2 regions of the Pseudomonas sp. R151218B TE3479 genome follow, and region 2 is predicted to be linked to the other one. Evidence: predicted binding sites of a transcription regulator. Region 2 holds the regulator's gene; the other holds the start of a gene.
The links. Region 2 encodes FliA, which starts transcription of late flagellar genes. Its sites were predicted from a motif close to CTAAAGTTTNNNNNNNNNNNGCCGNTAA; they were not measured.
Positions count from the first base shown of each region.

Region 1 (7,785 bases), 1.4 Mb from region 2:
TGGCGCGGGCACGGTATTCGTCCCAGGTCCAGCCGGCCGGCAGGTAGCCGTTGAGGGGATCGTGGGCGCTGGTCTGGTCGGTGACCATGTCCGGGCGCACGCCACGACGAACCATTTCCGGCAGGATTTCAGCAGCGTTCCCACACAGCGCGATGGAAATCGCCTTGCCTTCGGCAGTGTATTTCTCGATGCGCGCCAGGGCGTCGTCGAGGTCCTTGGCCTGCTCGTCGACGTAGCGGGTTTTCAGGCGGAAATCGATACTGACCTGCTGGCACTCGATGTTCAGCGAGCACGCGCCGGCCAGGGTCGCGGCCAGGGGTTGGGCACCGCCCATGCCACCCAAACCGGCGGTCAGGACCCAACGGCCCTTGAGGTTGGAATCGTAGTGCTGGCGACCGGCCTCGACGAAGGTTTCATACGTCCCTTGGACGATGCCCTGGCTGCCGATGTAGATCCAGCTACCCGCAGTCATCTGGCCGTACATGGCCAGGCCCTTGGCGTCGAGTTCGTTGAAGTGCTCCCAACTGGCCCAATGCGGCACCAGGTTGGAGTTGGCGATCAGGACGCGAGGGGCGTTGCTGTGGGTCTTGAACACGCCCACCGGCTTGCCGGATTGCACCAGCAGGGTTTCGTCGTCATTCAGGTTGGTCAGGCTTTCGACGATCTTGTCGTAGCACTCCCAATTGCGCGCCGCGCGGCCGATGCCACCGTAGACCACCAGTTCCTTTGGGTTCTCGGCCACTTCCGGGTCGAGGTTGTTCATCAGCATGCGCAGCGGCGCTTCAGTCAGCCAGCTCTTGGCGGTCAGCGTGTTACCGCGAGGGGCGCGGATTTCAACGTCACGGTATTTTTCGGGTTTGCGGGTAGCGTCGGTCACAGCAAAAACTCCTCAGCGATCAATCCAGACCAGCCCGGGCAGTGGGCAGCGATTTCTACGAACGTTGCGTTGAATATCGACGACTCATACGCATACGTCTTTACTTGTATGTACAAGCATATGCAATCAAGCGGCCAACTTGTCGAAGACACGCTGGCAGGATGACTTGAGGATTGGCTGAAAGGCCCGTGGTTGAGCGGTTTGAGAGCCAGATGAAATTTATGAAGGAGGGGATTTATGCAGGAGACAAGCAGGTTTTGGCAGCCCGGTTCTGCGCCACGCTGGGGCGTTTGGTAACAAGTTGGTGCGCGCTGGAGGAAACGGTGAGGTGGCTTTTGTGGCGAGGGAGCAAGCTCCCTCGACACTAGAGCGCTTCGCCGAAAATCAGTGAGCCGTCAGCTCGATCACACAGCATTGGCCGTGGCTGGTGATGTCCAGCAGCCCGGTGTTACCGCTCAATTGCAAGCAGTCGTAGAGGCCCAGGACAACGGCGGATTCGCCAATCTTGACGGTCAATCCCGGGGCCGCGCTGAACACCAGCAACGTCCCCGCTTCGCTGAAGAATCGCTGCTGCCCCCCCACCCACTGCAATCGCGCGCGGTAACGCTGCGGTGCATAGATCAGGTTGAAATCCCGAATGGGGCCGCCCAGCAAGGTGCAATGCACATGGCTCTCGCCACTGAAGGCAAAGGGGTCCAACGGATGCAAAGGTCGCGTGGCCTGGCCATCGACGGTCAGCGTCATCCCGTCCCCCTGCAAGACGCTGATGATCCGCTCGTAACCGGCAAACGTGGAAAAACCACCCGACTCGGCAATATCGGCAATGGACAGGCGCCAGCCGAAGCCGTCCAGGCCAGTGCCGGCATCGCGAGTGATTTCCTCGGTGCTGCCACCGCCGTTTTTCCACGGCATGCGTGGGTAATCGGCAGCGCGTAAAACCTTCAACTGGCTCATTTATGAAAGCGCCCTTCCAGACTGTGACGGGAACCCGGATGGATCAGGCGCGCGGCGGTCACCGGTTGGCGCCCGGACCAGGTGCGGCGACGGATCAACAGGCACGGCTCGCCCCGCTCGATCTGCAGCAGCTTGCATTCGCTCGGCTCGGCCAGAATCGCCTCGACCACATGCTCACCCTCGGTCAGTGGCGCGACCTGGTTCAGATAGGCGTAGGGCGTCTGCAAGGTGAAGTCCTGCTTGAGGTAGTCCGGCGCCACCAGTGCGTTGACGAAACGGTCCTCGATTTGCACAGGAATGTCGTTCTCGAAATGCACGATCAGCGAATGGAACACCTTCTGGCCTTCACGCATGTCCAGGGCCAGGGCTCGCTCGGAACCGGCGGCCTCTTCTTCCAGGGTGATGACCTTGCAGGTGTGACGGTGGCCGCGGGAGGCGATCTCGTCAGCGATGTTATGCACTTCGAACAACGCGGACTGGCTCTTGGGCTCGGCCACGAATGTGCCGACCCCCTGCATGCGCACCAACAGGCCGTCGGCGGTCATTTCCCGCAAGGCACGGTTGATGGTCATGCGACTGAAGCCCAACTGGCTGACCAGCTCGCTTTCCGACGGCACGCGGTAATGCGGCGGCCAGTTTCCACTGTCGATCTGCTGGGTGATCATCTGTTTGACGCGGGCGTACAAGGGCGCCGGACTGTCACCCATGTGTGCGGCCAGCGGCGGTTTGGCAGGCGGAGTCGGCACGGCGGTTCCCTGTTCTGCGAATAAGGTTGCTAGCTTGCCGGAGTTTACCGGCCAGGCAAACGTCTGTATATGTATATACAAATTACGCACAATGAGGTTGTACCATGTCCGCCTTCTTTGCCGAACGCGCGCTGCTGCCTAGTGGATGGGCCCATGATGTACGTCTTGAGGTCGATGCCCAGGGCGTCCTGACCCATATCCAGGCCGGCTCCCACGCAGACGGCGCCGAACGGCTGGGCGGTCCGCTGTTGCCGGGTATGCCGAACCTGCACTCCCATGCCTTTCAACGGGCGATGGCCGGCCTGGCGGAAGTGGCGGGCAATCCCAACGACAGTTTCTGGACCTGGCGCGACTTGATGTACCGCCTCGTCGGAAAAATCAGCCCGGATCAACTCGGCGTCATCGCTCGCCAGCTATACATCGAAATGCTCAAGGCCGGCTACACCTCGGTCGCCGAATTCCATTACGTGCACCATGACATCGACGGCGCGCCCTACGCCGACCCGGCGGAGCTGGCCCTGCGCATCAGCCACGCCGCCAGCGCTGCCGGCATCGGCCTGACGCTGCTGCCGGTGCTCTACAGCCATTCCGGTTTTGGCGGCCAGGCGCCCAACGACGGGCAGCGCCGGTTCATCAACAGCACCGAAAACTACTTGAAGCTTCAGTCACGCTTGCAACCGATCCTGGCCGGGCAACCGTCCCAGGCTCTGGGCTTGTGTTTCCACTCGCTGCGCGCCGTGACACCGGGGCAGATCCAGGACGTGCTGGCCGCCAGCGACCGTGATTGCCCGGTGCACATCCACATCGCCGAGCAGCAGAAGGAAGTCGATGACTGCCTGAGCTGGAGCGGCGCCCGCCCGCTGCAATGGCTGTACGAAAACACTGAGGTCGACCAGCGCTGGTGCCTGGTTCATGCCACCCATGCCAACGCCCAGGAAGTCAGCCTCATGGCCAAGAGCCGGGCGATTGCCGGCCTGTGCCTGACCACCGAAGCCAACCTGGGCGACGGGATTTTCCCGGCCGTGGATTTCCTCGCCCAGGGCGGGCGCCTGGGTATCGGTTCCGACAGCCATGTGTCATTAAGCGTGGTGGAAGAATTGCGCTGGCTGGAATATGGCCAGCGCCTGCGTGACCAACGGCGCAACCGCCTGTATCGGGCGGATCAGCCGATGGTCGGCCGCACCTTGTTCGACGCGGCATTGGAAGGCGGCGCCCAGGCCTTGGGGCAACCGATCGGCGCCCTCGACATCGGCAAGCGCGCCGACTGGCTGGTGCTCGATGGCAACGATCCGTACCTGGCCACGGCCAATGGCGACGGGATTCTCAATCGCTGGTTGTTTGCCGGCGGCGATCGTCAGGTGCGGGATGTGATGGTCGGCGGCCGGTGGGTTGTGCGGGAGGGGCGTCATGCCGGCGAAGAGGAAAGCGCCCGGGCGTTTACCCAGGTATTGCGCGAGCTTCTAGACTGACGCGGATAAAAAGTGTGGGAGCGAGCTTGCTCGCGAAGAGGCCTTCACATTCAACACTGAGGTTGGCTGAAAGTCCGTCATCGCGAGCAAGCTCGCTCCCACATGGGTTCTCAGGAGCCGATCAATTCGAAGTCTTGGCCATCTGCCGATCCGACGCGCGCCAGATCAGTCGTGTCGTGTCATAACCCTGCTGGCGCGCCTTGCTCAGCAGCTCCTCGCGCACGACGCTATTGACGGTCGGTGTGCGGGACAGCAACCACATGTAGCGACGGCTCGGGTCGCCGACGATGGCGGTCTTGTAGTCATCGCTGACGTACAGCACCCAGTATTGCCCTTTCGCCACGCCCGGCACGATCCGTGAAAACCAGTTGTCGAACTCGACCCAGAGCTTGTCGGTCTTGCCCGGCACCTGCGGCGTGGCCGTGCCCCTGGCTTCCTCCCACTGCCAGTCCGAGGTCAGGCAGCGATTGAGCACAGCCACGTTGCCGTCTGGCTTGAGGATGTAGTGAGCTTCCGATTGTGCGCAATTGCGCTGGAAATACATGGGCAGACGGGCCAACTCATACCAGGTCCCTTGGTAACGCTTGAGATTGACGCTGTTGACCGTCTTGGGCGCCAACGGATCTTCGCCAGAAGTGGCACAGCCGGCCAATACCAGGCCAGCCAAAAGCACAAAAACTAACCGCATCATTATTCTTCTCCCGCAGGCCTCTGGCCTCGGTTTACTTCAGGCCTTGGCCGGAAAACATCAACACTTTGTCACCGGCGTACTGCACGCTGATAAAGCTTTTCTGGTCGCCCCAGGTACAGCTGGACATGCCGAGCGCGCCTGAACAATCGGTTGGTTTCCCCAGCAACGTTTCGACTTCGGCCTTGGGCATGCCAGCCGACAATTTCGAATAGTTTTCCTGGTTGACCTTGCTGCATGCGGTCAACACGACGCACATAAACAGCAGGGCGATAGATCGCAGCGACATGGTGTAACTCCTGGAACGGAAGGGAGGTGGCAGGGTGCCAACCTGATCCTTAGAAGAGAAAACCCCTATCTGGTTCCCTGACGTCCCCAGTATTTATTGGCTGTGCAGAGGTGTTTCGTCGATGAATCACCCGGTTTGTGACACCGTCGTACCTTCTGTCGGGATTGGACCCTTGACGCCTGATGGGCCGGGCTTTTGCGCCGATAAAAAGTAACAGCGCAAAAGCCTGCGCTATGGCAAATTGACAGCCCTTCTTGACCCGTCCCTCCGCGGTAGTGTTCTTAATGACCAGAAACATGAAGTTCAGCCATAAAATCCTGTTGGCTGCCGCCCTCGTGGTGGCCGTTGCATTCGCCTGTTTCATCCTGTTCAACGACTATCGTCAACGCCAGAGCCTGCATGCCAGCACCGAGACCTCCATGCAGGAACTCGGCAGCCTGACCAGCCGGAACATCCAAACGTGGGTCGACGGCCGTATCCAATTGCTGCAATCGCTGGCCCAGCAGATCGCCGTGGACGGCAGCAGTGCCGACAGCCTCAAGCGCGCCGTGGGCCTGCCGGCCTACACCGGAAACTTCCAACTCAGCTATTTCGGCGGCACCGACGGCGTAATGTTCTCGGTACCGGCCGGCAATCGCGCCGCCGACTACGACCCGCGCGCCCGTGGCTGGTACAAGGCCGCCAACAGCGCACAGCAAACCATTGTCACCGAACCGTACATCGCCGCCTCATCAGGCAAACTGGTGATCACCGTCGCCACGCCGGTCCAGCACCAGGGCCAGATGATCGGCGTGGCCGGTGCGGACATCGACCTGTCCAGCGTCAGCGCCATCATCAACTCGCTGAACTTCGGCGGCCACGGCCACGCGTTCATCGTCAGCGCCGATGGCAAGATCCTGATCCACCCCGACAGCAAGCGCGTGCTCAAGACCCTGGCCGAGGCCTACCCCAACGGCGCGCCGCAAATCAGCCCGGGCGTGAAGGAAGTCGACCTCGACGGCAAGACCCAATTCATCTCCTTCACCCACGTCAACGGCGTGCCGGGTGCCGACTGGTACGTGGCGCTGGTGCTCGACAAGGACACCGCCCTGGCGATGCTCAGCGAATTCCGGACCTCGGCGCTGATCGCCATGTTCATCGCAGTGGTGTTCATCATCGCCCTGCTGGGCATGTTGATCCGCGTGCTGATGCAACCGCTGCTGACCATGGGCCGCGCCATGCATGACATCGCCGAAGGCGAAGGCGACCTGACCCGCCGCCTGGTCATTCACGGCCATGACGAATTCGGCGCACTGGGCACCTCGTTCAACCGCTTTGTCGAACGCATTCACACCTCGATCCGCGAAGTGGCCTCGGCCACCGGCCAAGTCAACGAAGTCGCCTTGCGCGTGGTCAGTGCGTCCAACTCGTCGATGTTCAATTCCGACCAGCAGGCGTCGCGCACCAGCAGCGTGGCCGCGGCCATCAACCAGCTTGGCGCCGCAGCCCAGGAAATCGCCCAGAACGCCGCCCTCGCCTCGCAACATTCCAGCGAGGCCCGCAACCTGGCCGAAGACGGCCAGCAAGTGGTGGATAAAACCATCGCAGCCATGCAGCAGTTGTCGGCCAAGATCAGCGATTCGTGCGGCAACATCGAAACCCTGAACAGCAACACAGTGAATATCGGCCAGATCCTCGAGGTGATCACCAGCATTTCCCAGCAGACCAACCTGCTCGCCCTCAACGCCGCCATCGAAGCCGCCCGCGCCGGTGAAGCCGGGCGCGGCTTCGCGGTGGTGGCCGATGAAGTGCGCAACCTGGCGCACCGCACCCAGGACTCAGCGCAGCAAGTGCAGAAGATGATCGAGGAGCTGCAAGTCGGCGCGCGGGAAGCGGTGCTGACCATGACCGACAGCCAGCGCCAGAGCGAAAGCAGCGTCGGCATCGCCAACCAGGCCGGCGAACGCCTGGGCAGCGTGACCCAGCGCATCGGTGAAATCGACGGCATGAACCAATCCGTGGCTACTGCCACTGAAGAACAGACCGCCGTGGTGGAGTCGATCAACGTCGACATCACCGAGATCAACACGCTGAACCAGGAAGGCGTGGAAAACCTGCAAGCCACCTTGCGCGCTTGTGCCGACCTCGAGCAGCAGGCGGCGCGGTTGAAGCAGTTGGTGGGTAGTTTCCGGATCTAGCGCCTGGACAGACCCCATCGCGAGCAAGCTCGCTCCCACATTAATGATTGCGAACGGGGTCAAATGTGGGAGCGAGCTTGCTCGCGATAGCGGCGTCAGCTACACCGAAAGAATCAGAACCTGGACCCAGGCCTGTTCAAAAACTCCATTTCCTCAGCCGTGGACTCGCGTCCCAACACCGCATTGCGATGGGGAAACCGTCCAAACCGCGCAATGATCCTCTGGTGCCGCTCGGCATAATCCAGGTTGTCTTCAAACACCGCCCGTTCCGCCTCCGGTTGCTCTCGGACCAGGTCGATAAACCGCGACACGGCCTCGTTCTGCACCGCCAGGTTTTCGCAGTGTTCGAGTACCAGATAGATAAATACGCGCTGGATCGGCTTGAGCTGTCGGTCGAACCCCGCCGCCAGGCCTTGGGCTACCAGCGCTTGAGCACGCAAGTCGCCGGAAAAGCTTCTGGGGGTATTGCGAAAGATCATCCGCGGGAATTGATCCAGTAGCAGCACCAGGGCCAGCCAACCTTCCGGGCGTTGCGCCCAGTTGGTCAATCCGCCGGCCAGTGCCTGCTCGACCCGATCGCCGAAG
Region 1 is NZ_JBRJHV010000001.1:1,422,164-1,429,948, reverse strand. Features, by position in the region: gene hutU (urocanate hydratase) at 1-877, opposite strand, end outside; gene AB7M32_RS06430 (HutD/Ves family protein) at 1,262-1,831, opposite strand; gene hutC (histidine utilization repressor) at 1,828-2,538, opposite strand; gene AB7M32_RS06420 (formimidoylglutamate deiminase) at 2,682-4,046, shown strand; gene AB7M32_RS06415 (lipocalin family protein) at 4,168-4,737, opposite strand; gene AB7M32_RS06410 (hypothetical protein) at 4,769-5,023, opposite strand; gene AB7M32_RS06405 (methyl-accepting chemotaxis protein) at 5,308-7,200, shown strand; gene AB7M32_RS06400 (DUF924 family protein) at 7,314-7,785, opposite strand, start outside.
Region 1: a site for FliA is predicted at 5,203-5,230, ahead of AB7M32_RS06405 (methyl-accepting chemotaxis protein). Genes of this name have one in related genera too.

Region 2 (7,785 bases):
GTCCTGGGCCCAGATCGCACTGCCGCCCTGCTTGAGCAGCCGTGCGCCTTCGCGACCGTCGGCGCCCATGCCGGTGAGCACCACCGCCAGAACTTTGTCACCGTAGGACTTGGCCGCGGAACCGAAGGTAATGTCCACGCAAGGCTTGTAGTTCAGGCGCTCATCGCCCGGCAGGATTTTCACCGCGCCACGGCCGTCGATCATCATCTGTTTGCCACCCGGCGCCAACAAGGCCAGCCCCGGACGCAGGATGTCACCATCCTCGGCTTCCTTGACGCTGATGTTGCACAGCTTGTCCAGACGCTCGGCAAACGCCTTGGTGAACGCCGCGGGCATGTGCTGGATCAGCACGATGGGAGCCGGGAAGTTGGCCGGCAACTGGGTCAGGACCCGTTGCAGCGCCACCGGGCCGCCTGTGGACGTACCGATCGCCACCAGCTTGTAGGCTTTGCGCTTGGGTGCCGGCGACGTTGCACTGGCAGGTGCCGAACGCGTCGGCGCAAGTGCCGGGGCGCTGCGTACCGGGGCCGGATTGAAGCTGCCCGATGCCGTCGGCGCTGGCGCAGGGCTTGGCGCCGCAACCGGGGCCGGCGCCGGAGTGCTGTAGGCACCGACACGACGATTGCTGCGGGAAATGCTGTGGACCTTTTCGCACAGCAACTGCCGGACCTTGTCGGGGTTGCGCGAAATGTCTTCGAAATTCTTCGGCAGGAAGTCCACCGCCCCGGCGTCCAGCGCATCGAGGGTTACCCGGGCGCCTTCGTGAGTCAGGGACGAAAACATCAACACCGGGGTCGGGCAGCGCTGCATGATATGCCGCACGGCCGTGATGCCGTCCATCATCGGCATCTCGTAGTCCATGGTAATCACGTCCGGCTTGAGTGCCAGGGCCTGATCGATCGCCTCTTTGCCATTAGTCGCGGTACCGACGACCTGAATACTCGTGTCCGCCGAAAGAATTTCCGAGACGCGGCGACGGAAAAAACCCGAATCGTCCACCACCAGGACTTTAACTACCATAAACACTCCGTTAGACGAGGCGCGGCTCTGGGCCGCCCCCCTCCAGAATCAAATACGCCGGGCGGCGTAACGCTTGAGCATGCTTGGCACATCGAGAATCAACGCGATGCGGCCGTCGCCGGTGATGGTGGCGCCGGACATGCCCGGGGTGCCCTGGAGCATCTTGCCCAACGGCTTGATGACCACTTCTTCCTGGCCCACCAACTGGTCGACGACGAAGCCGATCCGCTGAGTGCCCACCGAAAGGATCACCACATGGCCCTCGCCCTGCTCCACATGAGCTGCGGAGCTGACCAGCCAGCGCTTGAGGTAGAACAGCGGCAATGCCTTGTCCCGTACGATCACCACTTCCTGGCCGTCCACCACGTTGGTGCGCGACAGGTCGAGGTGGAAGATCTCGTTGACGTTGACCAGCGGGAAGGCGAAGGCCTGGTTGCCCAGCATCACCATCAGGGTCGGCATGATCGCCAAGGTCAACGGGACCTTGATGACGATCTTCGAGCCCTGGCCCTTGGTCGAATAGATGTTGATCGAACCGTTGAGCTGGGAAATCTTGGTTTTCACCACGTCCATGCCCACGCCACGGCCCGAAACGTCGGAAATCTCGGTCTTGGTCGAGAAACCCGGGGCGAAGATCAGGTTGTAGCACTCGGTGTCGCTCAGGCGGTCGGCGGCATCCTTGTCCATTACGCCGCGTTTCACCGCGATGGAACGCAGCACGTTCGGGTCCATGCCTTTGCCGTCGTCGGAGATCGACAACAGGATGTGGTCACCTTCCTGCTCGGCGGCCAGGATCACCTTGCCGCTGCGGACCTTGCCCGAGGCTTCGCGTTCTTCCGGCGACTCGATGCCGTGGTCGACCGCGTTGCGCACCAAGTGGACCAGCGGGTCGGCCAGGGCCTCGACAAGGTTCTTGTCGAGGTCGGTCTCTTCACCCACCAGTTCCAGGTTGATTTCTTTCTTGAGCTGGCGAGCCAGGTCGCGAACCAGGCGCGGGAAGCGCCCGAAGACTTTCTTGATCGGCTGCATCCGGGTCTTCATGACCGCGGTCTGCAAATCGGCCGTGACCACGTCGAGGTTCGACACGGCCTTGGACATGGCTTCGTCCTGGCTGTTGAGACCCAGGCGCACCAGACGGTTACGCACTAGCACCAGTTCGCCGACCATGTTCATGATCTCGTCCAGGCGTGCGGTGTCGACCCGAACGGTGGTCTCGGCTTCGCTGGCCGGTTTTTCCGCTGGCGCAGCCGCCGGAGCCCGGGCTGGCGCCGGGGCGGCAGCGGCAGGCTTGGCGGGCTCGGCCTTGGGTTCCGGTGCCTTGGCTGCGGGTTTGGGCGCAGCAGCCTTGGCCGCCGGTGCCGCCGCGGTGGCGGCAGGCGCGGCAGACGCCGTACCGACTTCGCTGAACTTGCCCTTGCCATGCAGCTCATCGAGCAGCGATTCGAATTCGTGGTCGCTGATCAGATCGCTGCCAGCGGCAGCGGCGGCAGGCTTGGCCGGCGTCGGCGCCGAAGCGATGGCCGAATCCAGCGCGTCAACGGCAAAGGTGCCCTTGCCGTGCAACTGGTCGAGCAACGCTTCGAATTCGTCGTCGGTGATGTCGGAGCTGTCGCCAGCCGCTTTCGGGGCGGCGGGGGCCGTCGGCGGAACGACCGCATCCGGCGCGAACTGGCCCTTGCCGTGAAGCTGGTCGAGCAGCGACTCGAACTCGGCATCGGTGATTTCATCGCTGCCAGCCCCGGCGCCCTGCGCAGCAGGTGCGACCTGAGCGGCCGGCGCCTCGGCCTGGGCCTTGACGGTATTCAGGGAGTCCAGCAGCTGTTCGAACTCATTATCGGTAATGTCACCCGATTCTTCGGCGACCGGCTCTTCAACCACCGCTTCGGCAACCGGCGCCGCTTCGTCAGCCGATTGCGGCTCGGCCAGGCGTGCCAGCGCGGCGAGCAACTCAGGGGTAGCAGGGGTAATCGGCGAGCGCTCGCGCACTTCGCTGAACATGCTGTTGACCGCATCCAGCGCTTCGAGCACCACGTCCATCAACTCCGAGTCAACACGACGCTCACCCTTGCGCAGGATGTCGAACACGTTCTCGGCAATGTGACAGCACTCCACCAGCTCGTTGAGCTGGAGGAAGCCGGCGCCTCCTTTTACAGTGTGGAAACCGCGAAAAATTGCATTGAGCAGATCCGCATCATCAGGTCGGCTTTCCAGCTCGACCAGTTGTTCGGATAGTTGCTCTAGAATCTCGCCGGCCTCAACCAGGAAATCCTGAAGGATCTCTTCATCGGCGCCGAAGCTCATTAATGGCTGCTCCTAAAACAGGGCTAAAACTCAGAATCCAAGGCTGGACAGCAAATCGTCCACATCGTCCTGACCGGACATAACGTCTTCTCTTTTATCGGCATGAATTTGCGGACCTTCACCCTGAGAGAGATGTTTTTGTGGATCTTTTTCAGCGAGCATCGCTTCACGGTCGTGTTCGATACCTGCAAAGCGGTCGACCTGGCTGGCCATCAACACCAGTTTGAGCAGATTACTTTCAACTTCGGTGACCAACTGGGTCACGCGCTTGATCACCTGACCGGTCAGGTCCTGATAGTCCTGGGCCAGCAGAATGTCGTTGAGGTTGCTTGCCACGGCGCGGTTCTCGGTGCTGCTGCGCGTCAGGAAACCGTCGACCCGACGGGCCAGCTCCCGAAACTCTTCAGCACCGACTTCACGACGCATGAACCGGCCCCAGTCGGTACTCAAGGCCTGGGCGTCTTCGCTCAGGCCATTGACCAGCGGCGTTGCGCTCTCCACCAGGTCCATGGTGCGGTTGGCCGCGGCTTCGGTCAGCTTGACCACATACCCCAGGCGCTCGGTGGCGTCGGTGATCTGCGAGACTTCCTCGGCCTGCGGCATGTGCGGGTCGATCTGGAAATTGACAATCGCGCTGTGCAGTTCACGCGTGAGCTTGCCCACTTCCTGATACAGACCGCGGTCACGGGTCTGGTTGAGCTCATGGATCATTTGAACCGCATCGCCAAAGCGGCCTTTTTCAAGGCTGTCGACCAGTTCGCGGGCATGTTTTTTCAGGGTCGATTCGAAATCGCCCATTGAAGATTCGTTGTCCATAGCTCCCCCGTGGCGCCGTTAACCGATGCGTTCGAAGATTTTTTCGATCTTCTCTTTCAACGCCTGGGCCGTGAAGGGTTTGACCACATAGCCGTTCACACCGGCCTGGGCCGCTTCGATGATCTGCTCGCGCTTGGCTTCGGCAGTGACCATCAGCACCGGAAGATGCTTGAGTTTTTCGTCGGCACGCACTTGGCGCAGCAGGTCGATACCGGTCATGCCCGGCATGTTCCAGTCGGTGACCAGAAAATCGAAGTTGCCACTGTGCAACATCGGGAGCGCAGTGGTCCCGTCATCTGCTTCGGCCGTGTTGGTGAACCCAAGGTCACGCAACAGGTTTTTAATGATCCGCCGCATCGTTGAGAAGTCATCAACGATGAGGATTTTCATGTTCTTGTCCAATTCGACCTCCAAGCAGTCTTAAACGCGCCCAGCACCTGGACGCGCCATTTCAATCAAATCCGGCACAACACTCGACAACGGTCTGGAGCACAACGGATGGAGACTGGCGCAGCACCTGCCAGGCCAGCCTCGTCGCAGTGTCCCCACACTGCCTGTCAACGCGCTCGCCACTCCCCCAAACGCCCCCGCAAACGGGCCGCGCACTGGCTGTGTAACTGGCTGACCCGCGATTCGCTGACCCCCAGGACCTCACCGATTTCCTTGAGGTTCAGCTCTTCGTCGTAGTACAGCGCCAAGACCAGCCGCTCACGCTCCGGCAAATTGGCAATCGCATCCGCCAGCGCACTCTGGAAACGTTCATCTTCCAGGTCACGCGACGGCTCCATGTGAGCACTCGCGTTATCCTCGTGCAGCCCTTCGTGTTCGCCGTCCTGCAACAGGTCGTCGAAACTGAACAGGCGACTGCCCAAGGTATCGTTCAAAATCCCGTAATAATCGTCGAGACTCAACTGGAGTTCGGCCGCAACTTCATGATCTTTAGCGTCACGCCCGGTTTTCGCTTCAATTGCCCGAATCGCGTCACTGACCATGCGGGTATTGCGGTGCACCGAACGCGGCGCCCAATCGCCCTTGCGGACTTCATCGAGCATCGCCCCGCGAATGCGGATACCGGCATAAGTCTCGAAACTGGCACCTTTGCTGGCGTCGTATTTGTTCGACACTTCAAGCAGGCCGATCATGCCGGCCTGGATCAAGTCCTCCACCTGGACACTGGCCGGCAACCGCGCCAGCAAGTGGTAGGCAATACGCTTGACCAGTGGCGCATAACGCTCGATCAATTCGTATTGGGCGTCCCGTGCCGATTTTTTGTAGAGATGGTTGTAACCGCTGGCTGTCATAGCACGGGCCCTGCTGTTTGTTGCACAAGACGCTCGACGAAAAATTCCAGATGCCCGCGGGGGTTGGCCGGCAGTGGCCAGGTATCGACCTTCTGGGCGATCGCCTTGAACGCCAGCGCGCATTTGGAACGAGGAAAAGCTTCATAAACGGCACGTTGCTTCTGGACGGCCTTGCGTACGCTTTCGTCGTACGGCACGGCGCCGACGTATTGTAGGGCGACGTCCAGGAAACGATCGGTGACCTTGGTCAACTTGGCGAACAGGTTGCGCCCTTCCTGCGGGCTCTGGGCCATATTGGCCAGGACGCGGAAGCGGTTCATGCCATAGTCGCGGTTCAGCAGTTTGATCAGGGCGTAGGCGTCGGTGATGGACGTCGGTTCGTCGCAGACCACCAGCAGCACTTCCTGGGCGGCGCGGACGAAACTGACGACCGAGTCGCCGATGCCGGCCGCGGTGTCGATCACCAGCACATCGAGGTTGTCGCCGATGTCGCTGAAGGCCTGGATCAGGCCCGCGTGCTGGGCCGGGGTCAGGTGAACCATGCTCTGGGTACCGGAGGCAGCCGGCACGATGCGAATCCCGCCCGGCCCCTGCAACAGCACGTCGCGCAGTTCGCAACGGCCCTCGATCACGTCCGCCAGGGTGCGTTTGGGGGTAAGCCCCAGCAGCACGTCGACGTTCGCCAGGCCCAGGTCGGCGTCCAGCAGCATGACCCGTCGGCCAAGCTCTGCCAGAGCCAGGGACAAGTTCACTGACACGTTAGTCTTCCCGACGCCACCTTTGCCGCCGGTCACCGCGATCACCTGTACGGGATGCATGCTGCCCATGTTCGTTCTTTACCTTGTCTTCTTAGACGGAGGCCACATTACTGGCTGCGCGTTCGCATAAGGAACAATGCATGGCAGACCATCGATGTAGGTACAAAAAATATTCATGATTACCTCAGCCGACCTGTTTGGTCGGGCTGTGGTAGATGTCAGCGAACATGTCAGCCATGGCTTCTTCGCTGGGTTCTTCCTGCATTTGCACACTCACGGCACGGCTGACCAGTTGATGACGGCGCGGCAGATGCAAATCATCCGGGATCCGCGGCCCATCGGTCAGGTAGGCCACCGGCAGTTCATGACCGATCGCCAGGCTCAACACCTCGCCCAGGCTTGCCGTTTCGTCCAGCTTAGTCAGGATGCAGCCAGCCAGTCCGCAGCGCTTGTAGCTGTGGTATGCGGCGGTTAGAACCTGTTTCTGGCTGGTGGTTGCCAACACGAGATAATTTTTTGACTTGATACCGCGTCCGGCCAGGCTTTCGAGCTGCATGCGCAGGGCCGGATCGCTGGCTTGCAGGCCTGCGGTATCGATCAGCACGACGCGCTTGCGCAGCAGCGGCTCGAGCGCCTGGGCCAGGGATTGGCCCGGATCCACATGAGTCACCGACACATTGAGGATCCGGCCCAGGGTCTTGAGTTGTTCCTGGGCACCGATGCGGAAACTGTCCATGCTCACCAGGGCGATGCTCTGGGCGCCGTACTTGAGTACATAACGGGCGGCGAGCTTGGCCAGGGTGGTGGTCTTGCCCATGCCGGCAGGACCGACCATGGCAATCACCCCGCCCTCCTCCAGCGGCTCGACTTCCGGCGTGGCGATCATCCGCGCCAGGTGCGCCAGCAACATGCGCCAGGCCTGGCGAGGCTCTTCGATACCATTGATCAGCGCCAGCAGGTCCCGGGACAACGGGCCGGACAAGCCGATGCGTTGCAGGCGACGCCACAGGTTGGCCTGGGCCGGACGGCTGCCTTGCAGCTGATTCCAGGCCAGGGAGCCGAGTTGGACTTCCATCAGTTCGCGCAGGCTGTTGAGTTCGAAGCGCATCGAGTCCAGGGCGCGCGGGTCGAGCCCGCGGGCAGGCGCGGCGGGTGCCGGCTCAGGACGACGCGGTTCGGCCTGGGCCTGCTCGATCAGCGGCTCGGCAGCGGTCAACGGCAGGCCCGCGGTCAGCGGCTGGCCGGCGAACAATTGACGATTGGTGCCCGCGGCACCCTCGCCTTCGCTGCTGCGCAGGCTCAGTTCGGCCTGGGCGCTGGCGATGCGCGATTGGGTCTTGCGCAGCTCGTCTTCGAGTTCCATGTTCGGAACCCGCGGGGCCAGCGCAGACAGTTTGTAATCCAGGGCCGCCGTCAGCTCGACACCGCCGGCGATACGACGGTTGCCAATGATGGCTGCTTCAGCGCCCAGCTCGTCACGAACCAGTTTCATGGCCTGACGCATGTCGGCGGCGAAAAAACGCTTCACTTGCATAAACCACTACCTCAGCCGTTGGGCCCTACTGTCGCAACGATGGTCACTTGCTTGT
Region 2 is NZ_JBRJHV010000001.1:2,776,827-2,784,611, reverse strand. Features, by position in the region: gene AB7M32_RS12450 (protein-glutamate methylesterase/protein-glutamine glutaminase) at 1-1,020, opposite strand, end outside; gene AB7M32_RS12445 (chemotaxis protein CheA) at 1,069-3,321, opposite strand; gene AB7M32_RS12440 (protein phosphatase CheZ) at 3,352-4,137, opposite strand; gene AB7M32_RS12435 (chemotaxis response regulator CheY) at 4,156-4,527, opposite strand; gene fliA (RNA polymerase sigma factor FliA) at 4,695-5,438, opposite strand; gene fleN (flagellar synthesis regulator FleN) at 5,435-6,265, opposite strand; gene flhF (flagellar biosynthesis protein FlhF) at 6,381-7,730, opposite strand; gene flhA (flagellar biosynthesis protein FlhA) at 7,742-7,785, opposite strand, start outside.